DNA from 4 places in the Pantoea phytobeneficialis genome. Region 2 is predicted to be linked to each of the others. Evidence: predicted binding sites of a transcription regulator. Region 2 holds the regulator's gene; each other region holds the start of a gene.

What was found. Region 2 encodes PurR, which represses purine synthesis genes. Its sites were predicted from a motif close to CANGCAAACGTTTGCNTG; they were not measured.
Region 1: the regulator PurR is predicted to act here: its motif matches at 1,759-1,776, upstream of CTZ24_RS16370 (NCS2 family permease).
Region 3: the regulator PurR is predicted to act here: its motif matches at 3,059-3,076, upstream of CTZ24_RS01700 (NCS2 family permease).
Region 4: the regulator PurR is predicted to act here: its motif matches at 2,584-2,601, upstream of glyA (serine hydroxymethyltransferase).

The regions. Positions count from the first base shown of each region.
Region 1 covers NZ_CP024636.1:3,548,036-3,553,282, reverse strand. The annotation lists gene CTZ24_RS16375 (AMP nucleosidase) at 1-82, shown strand, start outside; gene CTZ24_RS16370 (NCS2 family permease) at 291-1,589, opposite strand; gene CTZ24_RS16365 (response regulator) at 2,017-2,763, shown strand; gene CTZ24_RS16360 (carbohydrate kinase family protein) at 2,700-3,752, opposite strand; gene CTZ24_RS16355 (ketose 1,6-bisphosphate aldolase) at 3,754-4,614, opposite strand; gene CTZ24_RS16350 (D-lyxose/D-mannose isomerase) at 4,626-5,247, opposite strand, start outside.
Region 2 covers NZ_CP024636.1:1,905,545-1,910,791, forward strand. The annotation lists gene punC (purine nucleoside transporter PunC) at 1-654, opposite strand, end outside; gene punR (DNA-binding transcriptional activator PunR) at 763-1,674, shown strand; gene purR (HTH-type transcriptional repressor PurR) at 1,671-2,696, opposite strand; gene cydH (cytochrome bd-I oxidase subunit CydH) at 2,982-3,071, shown strand; gene CTZ24_RS08910 (C40 family peptidase) at 3,134-3,919, opposite strand; gene CTZ24_RS08915 (Grx4 family monothiol glutaredoxin) at 4,283-4,615, shown strand; gene rnt (ribonuclease T) at 4,651-5,247, opposite strand, start outside.
Region 3 covers NZ_CP024636.1:377,084-382,330, forward strand. The annotation lists gene CTZ24_RS01675 (YjcB family protein) at 1-210, opposite strand, end outside; gene CTZ24_RS01680 (hypothetical protein) at 511-927, shown strand; gene soxS (superoxide response transcriptional regulator SoxS) at 1,109-1,537, opposite strand; gene soxR (redox-sensitive transcriptional activator SoxR) at 1,621-2,097, shown strand; gene CTZ24_RS01695 (glutathione S-transferase family protein) at 2,147-2,812, shown strand; gene CTZ24_RS01700 (NCS2 family permease) at 3,166-4,515, shown strand; gene CTZ24_RS01705 (Na+/H+ antiporter) at 4,656-5,247, shown strand, end outside.
Region 4 covers NZ_CP024636.1:2,953,210-2,958,456, reverse strand. The annotation lists gene CTZ24_RS13745 (ABC transporter ATP-binding protein) at 1-21, shown strand, start outside; gene CTZ24_RS13740 (ABC transporter ATP-binding protein) at 14-1,030, shown strand; gene glyA (serine hydroxymethyltransferase) at 1,216-2,469, opposite strand; gene hmpA (NO-inducible flavohemoprotein) at 2,808-3,992, shown strand; gene glnB (nitrogen regulatory protein P-II) at 4,054-4,392, opposite strand; gene glrR (two-component system response regulator GlrR) at 4,471-5,247, opposite strand, start outside.

The sequences.
Region 1 (5,247 bases), 1.6 Mb from region 2:
TGCGGTGGAGTTGCTGCGGGCGGAGGGTGATAAATTGCATTCGCGCAAATTACGCACGTTTAATGAACCGCCGTTCAGGTAGGACCCGGTGCGGTTGGTGACCCTCACCCCGGCCCTCTGGGCAGGTGCGGTCTGTGACCCTCACCCCGGCCCTCTCCCATAAGGGAGAGGGAGATGTGCCATATGCTCGATCTGTTCCCTCTCCCGATTGCGGGAGAGGGCGCTAGCTCAATCTGTTCCCTCTCCCGCTTGCGGGAGAGGGTTAGGGTGAGGGACCAGGGTGAGGTTAATTACGCACTCAACCAACCCAGCTTAATCACAAACAGGATCGACATAATAATCAGCGCCGCATTCACCTCTTTGGTACGGCCACTCAGCAGCTTCACCACCGTCCAGGTAATAAACCCAAACGCGATACCGTTAGCAATCGAGTAAGTCAGCGGCATGGTCAGCGCAGTGACCGTCACCGGCGCAGCCGTGGTGATGTCTTTCCAGTCAATCTCCGCCAGGCCAGAAGCCATCAGCACCGCCACGAACAGCAGCGCAGGCGCAGTGGCGAATACCGGCACGCTACCCGCCAGCGGCGAGAAGAACAGGCTCAGCACGAACAGAATAGCCACGACAATCGCGGTCAGACCGGTACGGCCACCGGCGCTGACGCCCGCTGCCGATTCAACATAACTGGTGGTGGTTGAAGTCCCCAGCAGAGAACCAAACAGCGCAGCCGCACTGTCGGCGATCAGCGCACGGCCCATTTTCGGCACGTTGCCCTGCTCATCCGCCAGACCCGCACGCTTGGTCACACCCAGCAGCGTACCGGTGTTGTCGAACACGTCGACAAACAGGAAGGCGAAAATCACGCTCACCAGGCCCACGTTAAAGGCACCGGCGATGTCCAGTTGCATAAAGGTCGGAGCGATAGACGGCGGTGCAGAGAACACGCCGCCAAACGGCGTCAGGCCAATACCCATCGACAGGAAGGTGACGATCAGGATGCCGATCAGCACCGCACCGGTCACGCGACGCGCTTCCAGTACCACGATGATGACGAAGCCCAGCAGCGCCAGCAGCGGGCCAGGTTTGGTCAGATCGCCCAGGCCCACCAGGGTCGCCGGGTTATCCACCACGATACCCGCGCCTTCCAGCGCAATCAGCGCCAGGAACAGGCCGATACCGGCAGCAATCCCGGCACGCAACGGCAGCGGAATACTGGCGATAATCCATTCACGGATTTTGAACACCGACAACGCAAAGAAGATACAGGCTGACAGGAACACCGCACCCAGCGCGATTTGCCAGGTGTAGCCCATGTGCAGCACCACGGTGTAAGTAAAGAAGGCATTGAGGCCCATACCCGGCGCCAGCGCAATCGGGTAGTTCGCAATCAGGCCCATCAGCACGCAGCCGATTGCCGCCGCCAGACAGGTGGCCACGAAAACCGCGCCCTTATCCATACCGGTCGCACCCAAAATGCTTGGGTTAACAAACAGGATATAGGCCATAGCCAGGAAGGTGGTTATGCCCGCGATAACTTCGGTGCGGACCGTTGTGTTGTGCGCTTTTAGCTTGAATAGTTTTTCTAACATCATCATCTCTCGTGATGGGGAGACGTCACTGACGTGCGTTCTCTTGCCAATGGGGTGTGCATGCGCGTTATTGTTGCGGGAAAAGGCAGACGGCTGCATGCTCGGCCATCAATCCGCCTTGTTACTAAACTCCTTTCCCCCTGTCCTCATAGCAATTGCTATGCCATAACAGGACGCAATCGTTTACCTTCACGACTGTATCTTAGACTCAGACAATTCTGAACCAGAACGAGGCGCGATTATGGTGCATTGCACCATGTGCGCGCAATCGTTTTCCCATCCGTCAACCGGGTAGCGAAAAAAGATTGCGGTAACGCACGCTTTCAAACTCTGTCAGGCGATGCCGCTCACGTTTCTGTTGCCTGATTAAGCAGGCAAAAGTGGTCGGTATACACTCTCGTTAACCCTTCCATAACAAAAGAGGCCCGTAATGAAGCCCGCAATTCTGGTAGTGGATGACGATCGCGCGGTATGCGAACTGCTGCACGATGTATTGAGTGAACATGTTTTTACCGTATTCAGCTGCCATCAGGGAAAAGATGCGCTGACGTTGCTGGATAAACACCCGGAAATCTCGCTGGTGATGCTGGATATGATGCTGCCGGACACCAATGGTCTGCTGGTGCTACAGCAAATGCAGCGCCAACGGCCTGAGCTGCTGGTGATCATGCTAACGGGCATGGGATCAGAGGCGGATATGGTGGTGGGTCTGGAGATGGGCGCTGACGATTATATCGCCAAACCGTTTAATCCCCGCGTGGTTGTTGCACGGGCGCGTGCAGCATTACGCCGTTGTGGTCGGCTGGCGCAACCCGTCAGCACCCAGGACGAGGGTTGGCAGTTTAACGGCTGGCGACTGGATGAAACGCGCTGCCAACTGTTTAACCCCCAGCGTGAGACGGTGACGTTAACTCAGGGTGAATATGCGTTGCTGCGCGCCCTGGTGTGTCATGCCCGTAAAGTACTGACGCGCGACCAGTTGCTGGAGCTCACCCACAGCGAAACGCTGGATGTGTTCGACCGTACCATTGACGTGCTGATCATGCGGTTGCGCCGCAAGATTGAGATGAACCCGCATCAGCCGAGCCTGATCCGCACCATCCGTGGTCTGGGTTATGTTTTCTCTGCGGATGTGATGCGCCCGGCCTCTGCCGTGCATGTCACACAAATCGCCTGATCCATCCAGCGCTGCATCTCGGCCAGTGGCCGGGTGCCGTCCAGCGCATTCGCCGCGTGCAGATTAAAACAGGCGCAGGTATGCGCCAGCTTCAGCGTCTCGGTCATTGGCCAGCCCTGATGACTGGCGTATAACACGCCGGCACAAAAGGCATCCCCGGCCCCGACGCTGCCAACAATCTCTTCTGGCGTCAGTTGCCACGCCGGTTGCCAGCGCCCTTCACCGTTGACCTCCTGGCCCCATGCCCCTTCTGGCGCATGGATCACCACGCGTCGCCGGACGCCCTGCTGCACCAGCCAGGTCGCCGCCGCCGCAAAGGCGTCAGGCGGTGCGATCCCCGTCGCGCTGCGCAGCCTGACACCGGTCAGGGATTGCGCCTCCAGTTCGTTAATCACCAGATAATCGAGCCAGCGCAGTGCGGGCACCACCAGCGCCTGGTACTCCCCGACGCGCGACACAAGATCGAGCGAGGTCAGATAGCCGCGCTGCTGCATTTGCGCCAGTAGATGGGCACCGCGCGTGCCCCAATGTTCATCCGGTAAATCAAGGCAATCCAGCAGCAACAGATAACCGAGGTGGAAGATGCGATGGGAGGTATGGATAGCGGCAAAATGCGGTAAATCGAGCTGTGCATTGGCCCCGCGGGCATGAAAAAACGTACGCTGACCATCCGGTGTGGTCATCACCTGGGTCATGGCGGTGTTCACGCTTCGGGTGCGCTGTACCAGGCGGCGATCAACCTGATGCTGGTCCAGCAACTGCACGATAAAATCACCGTCGCTGTCCTCGCCGATCATCCCCACCCCGGCCAGCGGCAAATCAATCTGCATACGCGCCAGTGTGAACAACACGTTAAGCGCGGCCCCCCCGCTGCATTTTTCACTGTGGTGAATCTCCGCCAGCCAGCCTTGTTCCGGCCAGTGACTGATGCGTTGTACATGATCCACCAACATGCTGCCCGCTGCCAGGATGCCGCTGCGTATTGTCATCTCAGGCCCTCCCGGCGCTGCCGAACACCCGCATCTGCTGAGCCACCACGTTGCTGATATCACGCTCCACCGCCATCAGCAGCTCGGCAAAGGCGTCATAACGCGCCTCTCGCTGGGCAATCTGGTTCTCGATCGCCCCCAGTGCCGCCTGCGACATGCCGGTATAGAAGTTGATTTTGTGGATGCCCAGGCTGATGGCATGGCGGAAATCGGCGTCGCTGATACCTGAACCGCCATGCAACACCAACGGCACGCGTGCCGCATCACGGATCGCCGCCAGCCGGTCGAAATCGAGTTTCGGCTCGCCTTTATACTTACCGTGCGCATTGCCGATCGCCACGGCCAGACAATCAATGCCGGTGCTGCGCACAAACTCGGCTGCCAGTTGTGGATCGGTGAATTTATTGCTGTCGGCCTCGCCAAACAACGCGCCACCTTCATCGCCGCCCACTGCGCCAAGTTCCGCTTCCACCGATACGCCAAGCGCGTGACAGATTTTCACCACCTCCTGGGTCTGGCGCACATTCTCGTCATAACTGAGGGTGGAGCCATCAAACATCACCGAGGTAAAACCCAGGCGGATAGCCTGCATCACCGCGTCGAAGTGCAGGCCGTGATCGAGGTTGAGTACCACCGGAATATCGTGCAGCGCCGCTTCGGTACGAATGGCAGCAATCAGATGATCGAGGCTGACATACTTAAAATGCACCTCGGCAATGTTGATGATAAACGGCGAACGTTGCTGTTCCGCCGCGTGAAACAGCGCACGCAGAAAGTGGGTATCGAGCACGTTAAACGCGCCCAGCGCATAACCATTTTGTTGCGCATGAGCCAAACCCTGCGCCAGTGAAATCAGTGCCATAGGATGCTCCTTCAGGCCAGCCAGCGGGCATATTCGTTACACAGCAACCAGCGCGGATCTTCATCCTCATCAATCGGGTTGAAGCGTGCCAGCGGGGTGAGAAAGACATTGTCGTGTTCGTCGTCGTTCGGCATGGAGACTTCCCCTACCAGCACATCGCCGTAGCCCTCTTCGCCCCAGAAGCTGTGCCAGATGCCGGGGACAAGGGTGACGCTTTCGCCCGGCGACAGACGCAGTTGCGAACCGGCGGCATGGGTCTGGCGCAGGCCATCAAGGGTGACGTTAACCGGCGTGTTAGCCAGTTGCTGGCCGTCACGGTTGTGCAGCGTGACAATCAGGTTACCGCCGCCACGGTTGATAATGTCTTCCATCTTTTGCGGGTGATAATGCATCGGCGTCACCTGCCCTTCGCGCACATGCATGATTTTTTCCGCATAGGGTTTGCTCCACGGCTTACCGCCGCGTGAGCCGTTGCGCAGGGTGAACAGGGTTAACCCGGTCTGAAAAAAATCCTCGGCACCAAAGCTGGTGACATCCCAGCCCAGATGCAGGGCCAACAGTTCATCGGCGACAGATTTATCCAGCGCACGCCATTGGCTAAGACCGTAATCGGCCCAGCTCGGCAGGTGGACA
Region 2 (5,247 bases):
GCTGGCGGAACAGGCAGAGTAGATCAATACGTTGCCGCTATAAGTACGCGATACCAGCAGCGTCAGCCAGCCAGGCTGCGGCGCTCGCATGGTGTCGGCTCGTACGGGATTCGCCAGACGCAGGGTGCCAATAAGCAACACCAGGGTTATCAGTGTCAGCAGCAGAAAGATACTACGCCAGTGAAAATGGCCCATCAGCCAGGCACCGAGTAACGGGGCGAGCGCCGGAGACAAGGCGACCAGCGGCATAATGGTTGCAAAAACTTTGTTGGCCTGGTTTTGCGGATAACGATCCACCACCAGCGCCTGCCAGCTAACAGCGGCAGCGCAAACACCCAGCGCCTGCACAAAGCGCAGCGCCAGCATCAAACGGACGTCGCTCACCCACAGCATGCCCAGACAACCCAGGGCAAAAATCGCTAATCCCGCCAGCAGAACCGGTTTACGTCCGAAGCGATCTGACAGCGGTCCCCAGAAGACCTGCGCACAGGCAAAACCACCAAGGAACAGACTCAGACTGGCGCTGATGGTACCGGGGGCGGTAGCAAAATCCTGCTGCATGGCACCGAATGCCGGCAGGTACATATCCGTAGCAAGAAAGCCCAGCATGCTGAGTAAAGCAAGATAAGGCAGAAATCCTTTTGATGACAACATGGTAATTCTCTTTAGACAGGAAAACGCGGAGGAGTGTAAAAGCGTGCACCAGGTTTTGTGAAACGCTAATATTTGCGCGGTGCTATCAAAAAATTTGCAGGCAAAAATATGTGGTCTGAATATGCGCTTGAAGTGGTAGATGCGGTGGCCCGCAGCGGTAGTTTTAGTGCGGCAGCACAAGAGTTACATCGGGTGCCTTCTGCCATCAGCTACACGGTACGGCAGCTCGAAACCTGGCTGGCGGTGCCGTTGTTCGAACGTCAGCATCGGGAAGTGGTGCTGACGGCAGCCGGGGAGCATTTTGTCCGGGAAGGGCGTAGTGTTATCAAAAAAATGCTGGCGACGCGGCGGCAGTGCCAGCAGTTGGCAAATGGCTGGCGTGGTCAGCTGAGTATCGCGGTGGATTGCATCGTTAAACCTCATCGCACCCGACAACTGGTGAAGGATTTCTACCGCCACTTTCCCGACATGGAGCTGATTATCAGTTATGAAGTGTTTAATGGTGTCTGGGATGCACTGGCCGATGGGCGGGTCGATGTAGCGATTGGGGCCACTCAGGCGATCCCGGTCGGTGGGCGTTTTGCCTTTCAGGATATGGGCGCGTTGAACTGGCGCTGCGTGGTCAGCCCCGATCATCCGTTGGCAAAAAGTACCTTGTTGGATGACGAGACGTTGCGGGCCTGGCCTTCTCTGGTGCTGGAAGACACTTCGCGGGCGTTGCCGCGGCGCATGACCTGGACGTTGGATAATCAACGCCGGCTGGTGGTGCCGGAATGGGAAACCGGCGTCGACTGCCTGCTGGCGGGACTTTGCGTGGGGATGGTGCCGGGCCATTTAGCCCGGCCATTACTGGATAGCGGAGCATTAACCGAGTTACCGTTACCCACGCCGTTCCCGGATAGCCCATGCTGCGTCAGTTGGTCGGAACAACGGAACTCGCCAGCTCTGGGTTGGTTGCTGAGTTATCTCGGCGATGCCGAAACGCTCAACTATGAATGGTTGAGCGAAACGGAAACCTAGCGGCGGTAGTCGCGGAACGGGCCGTCAGCGACTGAACGGCGTTCAATTAGCGTTGGCTGAACTTCAATGGTTTGCGGTTCTTCACGTTTGCTGGTGATACGATCCAGCAGCATTTCCAACGCTTTTTCACCTAACTGAGCTTTGGGTTGATGAACGGTGGTCAGCGCCGGCGTGAAATAACGTGCGTTGCGCACGTTGTCATAGCCGATCACTGAGATATCCTGCGGGACCCGCAGACCCATTTCATCCGCAGCACAGATCGCGCCCATCGCCATGATATCGCCACCGCAGAACACAGCAGTCGGGCGTTGCTTCTGATTGAGGATCTGCTGCATCGCCTGATAACCGGATTCCGGTTCAAAATCGCCCTGCACAATCCACTCGGGCCGCACGGTGATGCCTGCCTCATTTAGCGCCTGCATGAAACCGGCATGGCGGCCACCGCCGGTGTTGCGCTCCATTTGTCCGGGGATGGCACCAATGTCACGATGACCGCGTTCAATCAGGTAACGCCCGGCGAGATAGCCGCCCTGAAACGCATTGTCCTGCACCGTATCGGTAAAATCGCCACGCGATGCGCCCCAGTCCATCACCACCATCGGGATATTACGGTTCTCTTCCAGCATGGTCAGCAGGTCGTCAGGGTATTCTGAACACATCACCAACAGGCCATCGACACGCTTCTGCGCCATCATCGACAGATATGCGCGCTGTTTTTGCAGGTCGTTATGCGCATTGCCCAGGATCAGCGTGTAGCCGCGATCGAAACAGTGATTTTCCACCGCCTCGATAATCTCGGCAAAATAGGGGGCTTCACTGGAGGTGGCCAGCAGCCCCAGCGTTTTGGTGTGGTTGACTTTCAGGCTGCGCGCCACGGCGCTGGGCGAGTAATGCAGCTCTTTGATCGCTTCCCATACGGCGTTACGCGTCTCTTCCGCGACAAAACGCGTTTTGTTGATGACATGCGAAACCGTGGTGGTGGAGACACCGGCGCGTTTCGCCACATCTTTAATTGTTGCCATGAAAATGGTACTCCCGGGCTTATCGCAACTAACTGATAAGTATATTGTTAAACGTTTGCGTCTGCTAATGGTTTTGCGCCCCGATTTTCGGGGCGAATGGCGAAGAAAAAGACATTAACACCTGGTCAATAACGCTTTAACTTGCCGCAAACACAGCGTGCGCAAAATCTGTTGCGCAACGAAAGGCGGCGATTCTAGCAAGCTGGCGCGGATAAGACGAGATTTTTGCCGGAGGCTGTGAGAAAATTACGATAACCCTTCATTTATTGTGACTAAGGAGTTGTGATGAGTACAGACCTGAAACTGGCGCTGTTTACCACTGTGGGCGCGCTACTAATGATTATCGTGTTCAGCTTCACCGCGATCCTTCATTAATAAAAAAGCCGGACCTGAAAATCAGGGTCCGGCTTGTTGTTTTATCGGGTATCGGGCGTTTTTTAGCGGATAGTTTTGGGGGTCATCATACGGCGTGCCCCGACGTAGTGTTTCAGCCAGTAATCCTCACCCAATGCACTGATTTGAATATCTTTACCGGTACGAGGCGACTGGATAAATTTGCCATTACCAAGATAAACACCGACATGATCGGCAGTGCCGCGATTATTGATGCGGAAGAACACCAAATCCCCTTTCTCCAGCATATCGCGCTTAATCGGTGCCGCATCCCGCAGGTGATACATTTCGTTGGCGGTGCGCGGGAATTTATATTTGACCAGGTCTTTGTAGGCGTACCACACCAGACCGCTGCAATCGAAACCGGTATGCGGTGAAGTGCCACCCCATTGGTATGGTTTACCAATCTGCCCCATCAGCTTGTTCATCGCGGTTTCGCGTGCTTTCTGATAGCGCTGACGGTGAGAATTGCTCATCTTGATGGTGGTCAAATCGCGGTCATCGTCCTGCTTCGCGCTTCTCTTTGCCAGACGTTGGTGACCATATTTTTTTGACGGTGATTTCAGCAGGGCTTTCTTGCTGCGGGTTTTATGCAGCGCCGTTTCCATTTTCGGCTGTTTTTTCAGCTTTAGCTTCTGAACACTGGTAGCAAGACGGGATTTTTTGGTGCTGGTTTTTACCGGACGTCGCTTGCGACGCTCATCTTCGCGCGCACTTTTTTTCTCAGCGTTATGCAAACTGGCATTGATGGGCGCATGCGGTGACGCAGAAGCCACATTAAAAAACAGTTGGGCGAAAGCCAGCATAAAAAGCGTAATGAGTAAACGCATAGTCCGGTACAGGTTAAGCAGTCTGAAGAAACAGCCCGCAGCTATGTTAGAAAAATCTGATCAACGATCAGCACCGAGATGATTCTAATCCAGTTTTTTTCTAAAAGGTAAGGCATTTTTCTATTAATGTGTTAGCAGAGTTGATATGGGGCAAAAATGAGCGATTTCAGCTGGTTAACCCAGCAGATATATTGCTAATTATTAATCGGTTCATGCTTAATCATGATATGAAAATGTTATTTATGGCACCGGAACTTAACAAACATGGCGATTGATGTGCCTGAACCGCAAAATCCCGTTTTAGTGCGGGGGTGAAATCGCTACAATAAACAAACACGAAGTGAGGAATTAAGGAAGGCAAAAATGAGTACTGTTGAGAAAATCCAGCGCCAGATCGCAGAAAACCCGATCCTGCTGTACATGAAAGGTTCGCCGAAACTGCCAAGCTGCGGTTTCTCTGCACAAGCGGTACAGGCTCTGTCTGCCTGTGGTGAGCGCTTCGCGTATGTTGATATCCTGCAAAACCCGGATATTCGTGCCGAGTTGCCAAAATATGCCAACTGGCCGACCTTCCCACAGTTGTGGGTTGATGGCGAGCTGGTCGGTGGTTGCGACATCATCGTCGAGATGTTCCAGCGTGGTGAACTTCAGCCGCTGATTAAAGAAACTGCTGAGAAGTATAAAGAAGCAGAATAAGCGTTAAGGCCGACAGTCGTCGGCCTTTCTTTTGGTCACTCGGCGGAGTCTTCTTCCGACAGTTCGTCACTGAACGCCAGTGGCCAGCCCCCCAGACGTTTCCAACGGTTCACTAACTCGCAAAACAGGATGGCGGTTTGTTCGGTATCGTACAGGGCGGAATGCGCCTGGGTGCTATCAAAATCCATCCCTGCCGCTTTACAGGCTTTTGCCAGCACCGTCTGACCCAATACCAATCCACTTAATGCCGCAGTGTCGAAAGTGGCAAACGGATGGAATGGATTACGCTTCAGACTCACGCGTTCCGCAGCCGCCATCAGGAAGTTGTGATCAAAGGTGGCATTGTGCGCCACGATAATCGCACGATTACAATGGCTGTCTTTCATCCCTTTGCGCACCATCTTAAAAATGGCATGCAGCGCATCATACTCGCTCACTGCGCCACGCAACGGGTTGCTGGGATCAATCCCGGTAAATGCCAGTGCTTCCGGGTTAAGAATCGCGCCTTCAAAAGGTTCAACGTTGAAATGAAGCGTCTCATCACAATGCAGCCAGCCGTCATCATCCATCTTCAGAGTAGTGGCGGCAATTTCTAACAGGGCATCGGTTTTGGCATTAAAACCGGCAGTTTC
Region 3 (5,247 bases), 1.5 Mb from region 2:
GTTATGCAGATTCTCCATACTGAGGGTGATCCCCATCAGGCCAGTGACAAACCAGCAGGACATACCCAGGCCGATTCCGCCGCACATCAGCGCCATCACATGGTGGCTGTTCTGACGAAAACGAATTTTCAGGGTGCTGGCGAAAAACATCATTACTGCGCTCAGCAATTCCCAGCGCATAACGATAAGACTGGTGGTTAAAGTAGCCATCTGCAACGAACCTCTATGAATCAGTAACATCCCTGACATTCATCGGACATCACTGGCGGCAGAGAAGGAAGGTCAGGGAGGCCCTTCAGGCCGTCGAACTACGCATTAAACTGTGACTTGGGTCACATTATATCATCCGATTTGAAAGTTTGAACAAAATTTATACCTGGTATGGTAGAAAAAAATTTATCGATGCTGGTAGAGGATTCGCGCGATAAATCGCGCCGCAACGACAGCATGCGGAAATTTATGGCGTAGCCACGGATTTATCGCGCACGTATCGGCAGCGTAAGGAAATTTATGGCGTTGCCACGGACTTATCGCGCACGTATCGGCAGCGTAAGGAAATTTATGGCGTTGCCACGGACTTATCGCGCACGTATCGACAGCGTGCGGAAATTTATGGCGTTGCCACGGATTTATCGCGCACGTATCGGCAGCATGCGGAAATTTATGGCGTTGCCACGGATTTATCGCGCACGTATCGGCAGCGTAAGGAAATTTATGGCGTTGCCACGGACTTATCGCGCACGTATCCGCAGCGTAAGGAAATTTATGGCGTTGCCACGGACTTATCGCGCACGTATCGACAGCGTGCGGAAATTTATGGCGTTGCCACGGATTTATCGCGCACGTATCGGCAGCATGCGGAAATTTATGGCGTTGCCACGGATTTATCGCGCACGTATCGGCAGCATGCGGAAATTTATGGCGTAGCCACGGATTTATCGCGCACGTATCGGCAGCGTAAGGAAATTTATGGCGTTGCCACGGACTTATCGCGCACGTATCGGCAGCGTGCGGAAATTTATGGCGTTACCACGGATTTGTAGCGGCGCGATTTATCGCGCACGAATAGACAGGGCAGGGAGCGCCCGCGCGGGGCGCGCAGGCAAGGTTAGCGAACCGGGCAGCACTCGCCGGTAGTACGCTGGGTAAAGCTGGCCATATTCTCGTTGCAATCAAAGCTCACCAGACGTGGGCGCTGAATCATCGCCTGGCGACGCATGGTATGGCGATACGCGGTGGGCGTTTGCGAGAACTGACGGCGAAACACGCGGGAAAAGGTTTGCTGTGAGTCGTAGCCGTACTGCATAGCGATATCAAATACCGGACGTTGTGTCTGACGCAGAGCCTCAGCGGCCAGCGTTAAGCGGCGTTCGCGGATATAACCGCCCAGCGTTTGTTTCGTCACGGTACGGAACATACGTTGCAGGTGCCATTTGGAATAACCTGATTTCGCCGCTACTTCATCAATCGACAGGGTTTTATCCAGATTCTGATCGATCCAGTGAGTCAGTGAATGAATGATTTCCTCTTGCATCATAACCACATCCTTCTGAGTAGAGATTCGAAGTTTCAATGGGGAGCGAGTATAATTCCTCAAGTTAACTTGAGGTAAAGAGCGAAATGAAAAAAGAACGCAACTACCCGAAACCGGTGCTGACGCCGGGTGAAGTGGCGAAGCGCAGCGGTGTGGCGGTGTCGGCTTTGCACTTTTACGAAACCAAAGGATTGATCTCCAGTACGCGTAATAACGGCAACCAACGGCGTTACAGCCGTGATGTGCTACGCCGCGTGGCGATCATTAAAATTGCGCAGCGCATTGGTATTCCCCTCGCCACGGTCAGCGACAGTCTGATGCATGTGCCGGCTAACAAGCGCATGTCGACCCAGGAATGGGATGCGCTGACGCAGCACTGGCGTGAGGAACTGGATAAACGCATCGAAACCCTGACGCGGCTGCGTAACGATCTTGATGGCTGTATCGGCTGTGGTTGCCTGTCAATGCGTGACTGTCCATTGCGTAACCCTGGCGACCGTTTGGGCGAGCAAGGTTCAGGGGCGGTTTTGCTCGATCCGCAACAGGACGAGCAGAAACGCTGAGGCGACATCATCTATACTTGCTGGTCCAACCATTGGTCAGGAAGCCATGATGATCACTGTTCACCATCTTGAAAATTCTCGTTCACATCGGGTGCTGTGGCTGCTGGAAGAGCTGTCAGTGCCTTATCAGATCAAACGTTACCAACGTGAAGGCACCCTGCTGGCACCCGAGTCGTTGAAGAAAGTCCATCCGTTGGGGAAATCTCCGGTGATCACCGATGGCAATCGCGTGATCGCGGAATCTGGCGCAATCCTGGAGTATCTGGCCGACAAATATGACGCCGAATATCGATTAAAGCTGTCCGATGAAGATGCGCAAATTGCGGCGCGTTACTGGCTGCATTACGCCGAGGGGTCGTTGATGCCCCTGCTGGTGATGAAACTGGTGTTCGGGCAGTTGGGTAAAAAACCGGTGCCCTGGCTGTTGCGCCCGGCCGGTAAGGCTCTGAGCGCCGGGATCCAGAAAGCCTGGCTGAACAAGCAGTTGAGATTACATGGGGATGTGATTGAACAGCACCTGAGTCAGCACCCTTACTTCGCCGGTAATCGTTTTAGCATCGCCGATATTCAGATGAGTTTTCCGCTGCTGGCGATGCGTGCGCGTACCGGCCTGCGTGATATGCCTGCCAGTCAGCACTGGCTGGAAGGGCTGGAACAACGCGCCGCCTGGCAGCGGGCGATTGAGCAGGGTGGCCCGATCAATTTCAGCCAATAATCATGTTGCGCAACCCGGCTATCATTTGGTTGCGCAACAAAAATGCGCATAAAAATTCCTATAATTTCCAGTCTGTTCCACTGAAACTCGCGCACGCCGGGGCAGCGAAACTACGTTGCATTTCTGTTATGCAATGAGGATTATCCTGTATCGATGCAGATTAGCAGTTGAAAATCTCAGGCCAATCACCGGATAATCGTTTGCCTTTTTTCTGAGTTCCCCCTTTTACGACCAGAAATACGCGACTACGTAAACGTTTGCGTTGTTTCTCCGTTGGAGAAACGTGCACCAGGATGGCAGGCAAACGTCAGTCGTGCGGCCACTCACAACAGCAAAAATTCAGAGGATTAATTATGTCTGGCGAATCTCGCCCGGCCAGTGGAAAACTGGACGGCTGGTTCAATATTTCAGCACGCGGCAGTAGCGTGCGTCAGGAAGTGCTGGCGGGCTTAACCACCTTCCTGGCGATGGTCTACTCCGTCATCGTGGTACCGGGTATGCTCGGCAAAGCGGGCTTCTCACCGACCGCGGTATTCGTCGCTACCTGCCTGGTGGCGAGTTTCGGTTCGATCATCATGGGGTTGTGGGCCAACCTGCCGATGGCGATTGGCTGCGCTATCTCGCTGACGGCGTTTACCGCCTTTAGCCTGGTGCTAGGTCAGCACATCAGCGTGCCGGTGGCGCTTGGTGCGGTGTTCCTGATGGGGCTGCTGTTCACCCTGATCTCGGTGACCGGCATCCGAGCATGGATTCTGCGCAACCTGCCAATGGGCGTAGCGCATGGTACCGGCATCGGTATTGGCCTGTTTCTGTTGCTGATCGCGGCTGACAGCGTTGGCCTGGTGGTGAAAAACCCGGCGGCGGGTTTGCCGGTTGAACTGGGCCACTTCGCCTCCTTCCCGGTGATTATGGCGCTGGTGGGTCTGGCGGCGATCTTCGGGCTGGAGAAGCGCCGTGTCCCTGGCGGCATTTTGCTGACCATTGTGGCGATCTCGATTGTCGGACTGATTTTTGATCCGGCAGTGAAATATCAGGGGCTGTTTGCCATGCCGAGCCTGAAAGATGCCAGCGGTCAGTCGCTGGTGTTCAGCCTCGATATCATGGGCGCGCTCAAACCCGCGGTGCTGCCGACGGTGCTGGCGCTGGTGATGACGGCGGTGTTTGATGCTACCGGCACCATCCGGGCGGTGGCCGGCCAGGCTAATCTGCTGGATAAATACGGCCAGATCATCAATGGTGGCCGCGCCCTGACCACCGACTCTGTCAGCAGCCTGTTTGCCGGTCTGCTGGGCGCTTCCCCGGCGGCGGTCTATATCGAATCGGCGGCCGGTACGGCGGCGGGCGGTAAAACCGGTCTGACGGCGGTGGTAGTGGGTCTGTTGTTCATGGTGATTCTGTTTATGTCGCCGCTGGCGTATCTGGTGCCGGCGTATGCTACTGCTCCGGCGCTGATGTATGTCGGTCTGCTTATGCTCAGCAACGTGGCGAAAATCGATTTCAATGATTTCGTTGATGCCATGTCCGGCCTGCTGACGGCGGTGTTTATCGTGCTGACCTGCAACATCGTCACCGGCATTATGCTCGGCTTCGCGGCATTGGTGATTGGTCGCCTGTTTGCCGGTGAGTGGCGCAAGCTGAATATCGGTACGGTGGTGATTGCTGTGGCATTGGTGGCTTTCTACGCCGGTGGCTGGGCCATCTGACCTGAAATTTTCCTGAAATCCGAATTATTCGCTTTCCTTGTACTGCCGCACGTCGGGTTTTCCCGTCGTGCGGCGTTTTGTTTTACACTTTCCTGCGCAACAAACATCGCTTTAACGAAAATGATTCGCCTAAGGAAAGCATGGAAATCTTCTTTACCATTCTCATCATGACACTGGTTGTGTCACTCTCTGGTGTTGCGGCACGTATCTTGCCGTTTCAAATCCCGCTGCCGCTGGTGCAGATCGCGGCCGGTGCAATGCTCGCCTGGCCGACCTTTGGTCTGCATGTCGATTTTGATCCCGAACTGTTTCTGGTGCTGTTTATTCCGCCCTTGCTGTTCGCCGACGGCTGGAAAACACCGATTAACGAATTTCTGCATCACGGTCGTGAGATCATCGGACTGGCGCTGGTGCTGGTGCTGATCACCGTGGTGGGTATCGGCTATCTGATTTACTGGCTGGTGCCGGGTATCCCGCTGATTCCGGCCTTTGCGCTGGCGGCGGTGCTGTCACCGACCGATGCGGTGGCGCTCTCCGGTATCGTTGGGGAAGGGCGCATCCCGAAAAAAATCATGTCGATTGTGCAGGGCGAAGCCCTGATGAACGACGCATCCGGCCTGGTGTCTCTCAAGTTTGCTGTCGCCGTGGCGATGGGCACTATGGTCTTCACCTGGGGCGGTGCCAGCGTCGAGTTCCTCAAAGTGGCGGTTGGCGGCCTGGTGGCCGGGGTCG
Region 4 (5,247 bases), 1.0 Mb from region 2:
GAAGGGGTTGGAAATGAGTGAAGTGATCGCGCAGCGAGCGCTACCGATTGTCAGCGTCGAGGAAGCGATTGTGCACTTTCCGGTGGCACAGTCGATCTTCGAAAAAATTCAGGGCAAGCCACGTAAGTTTGTCCAGGCACTAAACGGTGTCCGGCTGGATCTGCTGCCGGGAGAAACGCTCGGCGTGGTGGGTGAGTCGGGCTGCGGCAAGTCAACGCTGGCAAGAACAATGGTCGGACTGCTGCAAACCAATGAAGGTAAAATCTACTTCAATGGTAAAGACATCGCCACGCTGCGCGGCAAAGCGCGGCGTAGTTTTAACCGTCAGGTGCAGATGATTTTTCAGGATCCCTACAGTTCGCTGAACCCGCGCATGACTGTAGGGCAGGTACTGACCGAGGCGCTGTCGGTACACAACATGTGTCCCAAAGAGCAGATTCCCGCCCGCATTCGTGAATTGATGACGCTGGTTCGTCTTCCGCTCGACGCTATCGACAAACTGCCACATGAATTTTCCGGTGGGCAACGTCAACGCATTGGTATCAGCCGCGCGCTGGCTGTGGAGCCGCAGGTGTTGATCGCCGATGAGCTGGTGTCGGCGCTGGATGTTTCGGTGCAGGCGCAGGTGGTTAACCTGCTGCTGGATTTGCAGCAAAAACTCAATCTGACGGTGTTATTCGTCGCCCATGATCTGCGGCTGGTCAGGCATATTTCTCACCGGGTGGCGGTGATGTATCTCGGTGAGGTGGTGGAAGTCGCCGATACGGAAACGCTTTTCAATACGCCGTTGCATCCTTACACCCAGGCCCTGCTGCGTGCCGCACCGAGCATGGATCCCTGCAATCGCGGTAAAAACGTTAGTCTGATGGGTGAACTACCCAGCCCACTTTCCCCACCATCGGGCTGTCGCTTTCATACCCGCTGTCCTTATGTTACTGAACGCTGTCGCATAGAACGCCCCGTGCTGGCGACCAAAGCGGAGGGGCAGCGCGTGGCCTGCCATCTGGCACCGGTTGAATCCGGGGCATAAGAAAGTTCACAGTCGATGGAAGCCAGCGTAGTTGTATTCATTTGTAGCGGCGAGATTTATCGCGCTGTCTTCTGTGATGTTAACCTGCGCGATAAATCGCGCCGCGACCACTGATGTTATTCACAAGGCATAAAAAAAAGGATGGCTTAACGCCATCCTTTCTATCGCTTCGAACTCAGGCCTTATCAGGCATAAACCGGCAGACGTGCGCAGATATCCAGCACTTTCTGTTTGGTACGTTCGATGGTGGCTTCGTCGTTGATGTTGTCCAGCACGTCAGCAATCCAGCCAGCCAGTTCACGCACTTCCGCTTCTTTAAAGCCACGACGGGTTACCGCTGGGGTACCGATACGGATACCAGAGGTCACAAACGGGCTTTTCGGATCGTTCGGCACGCTGTTTTTGTTGACGGTGATGTTGGCACGGCCAAGCGCGGCATCCGCTTCTTTACCGGTCAGGTTTTTGCTCACCAGGTCAATCAGGAACAGGTGGTTGTAGGTGCCACCAGAAACGATGTTGTAACCGCGCTCCAGCAGCACTTCCACCATCGCTTTGGCGTTTTTGGCTACTTGCTGCTGGTAAGTTTTGAACTCAGGCTCCATCGCTTCTTTGAACGCAACCGCTTTACCGGCGATAACGTGCATCAGCGGGCCACCCTGACCACCCGGGAACACCGCGGAGTTCAGTTTTTTGTACAGCTCTTCGTCACCGTTTTTCGCCAGGATCAGGCCGCCACGCGGACCCGCCAGGGTTTTATGGGTAGTTGAGGTTACGATGTGTGCATGCGGAACCGGGTTCGGATAGACGTCAGCAGCGATCAGGCCAGCAACGTGAGCCATGTCCACGAACAGCCAGGCGTCCACGCTGTCGGCGATTTCACGCATTTTTGCCCAGTCAACCACGCCAGAGTATGCCGAGAAACCGCCAACGATCATTTTCGGCTTATGGGTTTTCGCCAGTTCAGCCAGTTCGTTGTAGTCGATTTTACCGGTTTCATCGATGCCGTATGGCACCACGTTATACAGTTTACCGGACAGGTTAACCGGAGAACCGTGAGTCAGGTGACCACCGTGCGCCAGGTTCATACCCAGAATGGTATCGCCCGGTTGCAGCAACGCGGTGTACACCGCAAAGTTAGCTTGAGAACCGGAGTGCGGCTGTACGTTAGCGTAATCTGCGCCAAACAGCGCTTTGGCGCGATCGATAGCCAGCTGTTCAACGATATCTACGTATTCACATCCGCCGTAGTAGCGTTTGCCCGGATACCCTTCCGCGTATTTATTGGTGAGCTGTGAACCTTGCGCCTGCATAACGCGTGGGCTGGTGTAGTTTTCAGAAGCAATCAGTTCAATGTGCTCTTCCTGACGCACTTTCTCTTGCTCCATCGCCTGCCACAACTCGGCATCATAATCGGCAATGTTCATATCACGCTTTAACATCCGCATCTCCTGACTCAGCTAACTTTTTTAACGGCAGTTTAAGCCCCGCTAAGGGGCGAAGGCCAACAGTGTAAACCGTTTTGGCAGGTGACGGTAGCCGCAATCCTTTCTTTTTACGCAAACGATTGGCAAGGCGCTGGAACGGGTTTTTTACGCATTTTTGCAACCCTGTGAATCACGATATTTCCTCAGCATGAAGCGGAAAAAATTTCAGGTTTGCGAGGCGGATTCCAGAGCAGGCGAAAGATCCCGCAACGATCAGGGGGATTTACAACCCCTGCGCCTGGATTATAAGATGCATTTAAAATACATCTTTTAAATTGCCATGAGGATTCACCATGCTCGACGCGCAAACCATCGCTACCGTTAAATCGACCCTGCCCGCCATTGCCCAATTAGGCCCCCAGCTCACCGGCCATTTCTATCAGCGAATGCTGACGCAGCACCCGGAACTCAAAGACGTGTTCAACATGAACAACCAGCGCAGCGGTAATCAGCGTGAAGCGCTGTTCAATGCCATCTGCGCTTACGGCGCCAATCTGGAGAACCTTGCGGTGTTGTTGCCCGCGGTCGAAAAAATCGCCCAGAAACATGTCAGCCTGAATATTCAGCCGGAGCAGTACGCTATCGTGGGTGAGAATCTGCTGGCGACCATTCAGGAACTGCTGAACCCCGGCGAGGAAGTCTTACAGGCCTGGGGTAAAGCCTATGGGGTATTGGCTGAGGTGTTTATCCAGCGTGAAGAAACCCTTTATCGCACGTCAGAGGCGAAAATCGGCGGCTGGCGTGGCGCGCGTGATTTCCGCATCCGCGCCATTCAGCAGCAAAGCAGCGTGATTAAAAGTTTCGAACTGGCCCCCGTCGATGGCGAGGCAGTGGCAGATTTCTTGCCTGGTCAGTATCTGGCGATCAGTCTGCGCCCGGACAGCACAGGAAATCTGCAACACCGCCAGTACTCCTTGACGCATCAACCAAATGGTCAGTGCTACCGCATTGCGGTGAAACGTGAAGATCTGGGCACGGTGTCCGGCTGGCTGCACGATCGGGCAAAAGTCGGTGATGTGGTGCAGTGCGCGGCACCGGCGGGTGATTTCTTCCTGCAAGTGACACCGACCACACCCGTCACGCTGATCTCGGCGGGTGTCGGTCAAACGCCAATGTTGGCAATGCTCGCCACGTTGGCTGCACAGACGCATCCGGCGGCAGTTAACTGGCTGCATGCGGCGGAAGATGGCAAACAACATGCGTTTGTTGAAGAAGTCAAAGCGTTGGGCAGCCGCCTGCCGCATTTTGCCAGCCATATCTGGTATCGCCAGCCCGCTGCCGAAGAGACGGGGCGTTACGATGCGGCGGGATTGATGGATTTAGGCTCCGCTTCTGCCGCTCTGGGCGAGGCAGACCGTCAGTTCTGGCTGTGTGGCCCGCTGGCGTTTATGCAGTTTGTCGCTCGCCAGTTGCTGGATGCCGGCATCGATGCGGATCGTATTCATTACGAGGTATTTGGCCCGCATAAGGTTTTGTAAATCCTGCAATAAAAAAGCCCGCAACGCGGAACGTTGCGGGCTTTTCAGCAATTCGAGGGGCTTAGATCGCCTCTTCATCCTCTTCGCCGGTACGGATACGCACCACACGCGCAACATCAAAGACAAAGATTTTACCGTCGCCGATCTTGCCGGTCTGCGCGGTTTTCATGATGGTTTCAACGCAGGTATCAACGATATCGTCGCCCACCACCATTTCGATTTTTACTTTCGGCAGAAAGTCGACCATATACTCAGCACCGCGATACAGCTCGGTGTGACCTTTCTGACGACCAAAACCTTTCACTTCGCTGACCGTCATCCCGGTGATGCCAACTTCGGCTAACGCCTCACGTACATCATCGAGTTTGAATGGTTTGATAATTGCATCGATCTTTTTCATGACAGATCCTTTTTTCACTCCCTCCGTGGCCGGACGGGTAACAGATAGTATAAGTGTTTCTGCCGCAGCCGCAGCAAGCTACTCTTTAAAATCGCTGGCGTCCAGTTCATGGCGCGACAGCAGCTTATAGAATTCAGTGCGGTTGCGTCCAGCCAGACGCGCCGCATTGGTCACATTTCCTTTGGTCATTTGTAGCAGCTTGCGCAGATAATTCAGCTCAAACTGGTTACGCGCTTCGACAAAGGTCGGCAGTGCCGTATTTTCACCCGCCAGCGCCTGCTCCACCAGCGCATCGCCAATCACCGGCGAGGTACTCAACGCCACGCATTGCTCGATCACGTTCACCAACTGACGCACATTGCCAGGCCAGCTGGCACCCACCAGGCGTTTCATGGCATCCACCGAGAAACTGCGCACAAAAGGTTTATGGCGATCGGCAGCCTGGCGCAGCAGATGATTCGCCAGCAGCGGAATATCCTCGGCACGTTCGTGCAACGCCGGGATCTTCAGATTCACCACGTTGAGGCGATAGTAAAGATCTTCGCGGAAACTCTTCTTTTCCATCGCTTTGGGCAGATCACGATGGGTGGCGGAAATGATCCGCACATTGATACTGACATCATTGTTGCTACCGAGCGGGCGCACTTTACGTTCCTGCAACACGCGCAGCAGCTTAACCTGCAATGCCTGCGGCATATCACCAATTTCATCAAGGAACAGCGTACCGCCTTCCGCCGCCTGAAATAAGCCTTCACGCGCGCTCACCGCCCCGGTAAATGCGCCTTTGGCGTGGCCAAATAGCTCCGATTCCAGCAATTGTTCCGGCAATGCCCCGCAGTTGATGGCGATAAAGGG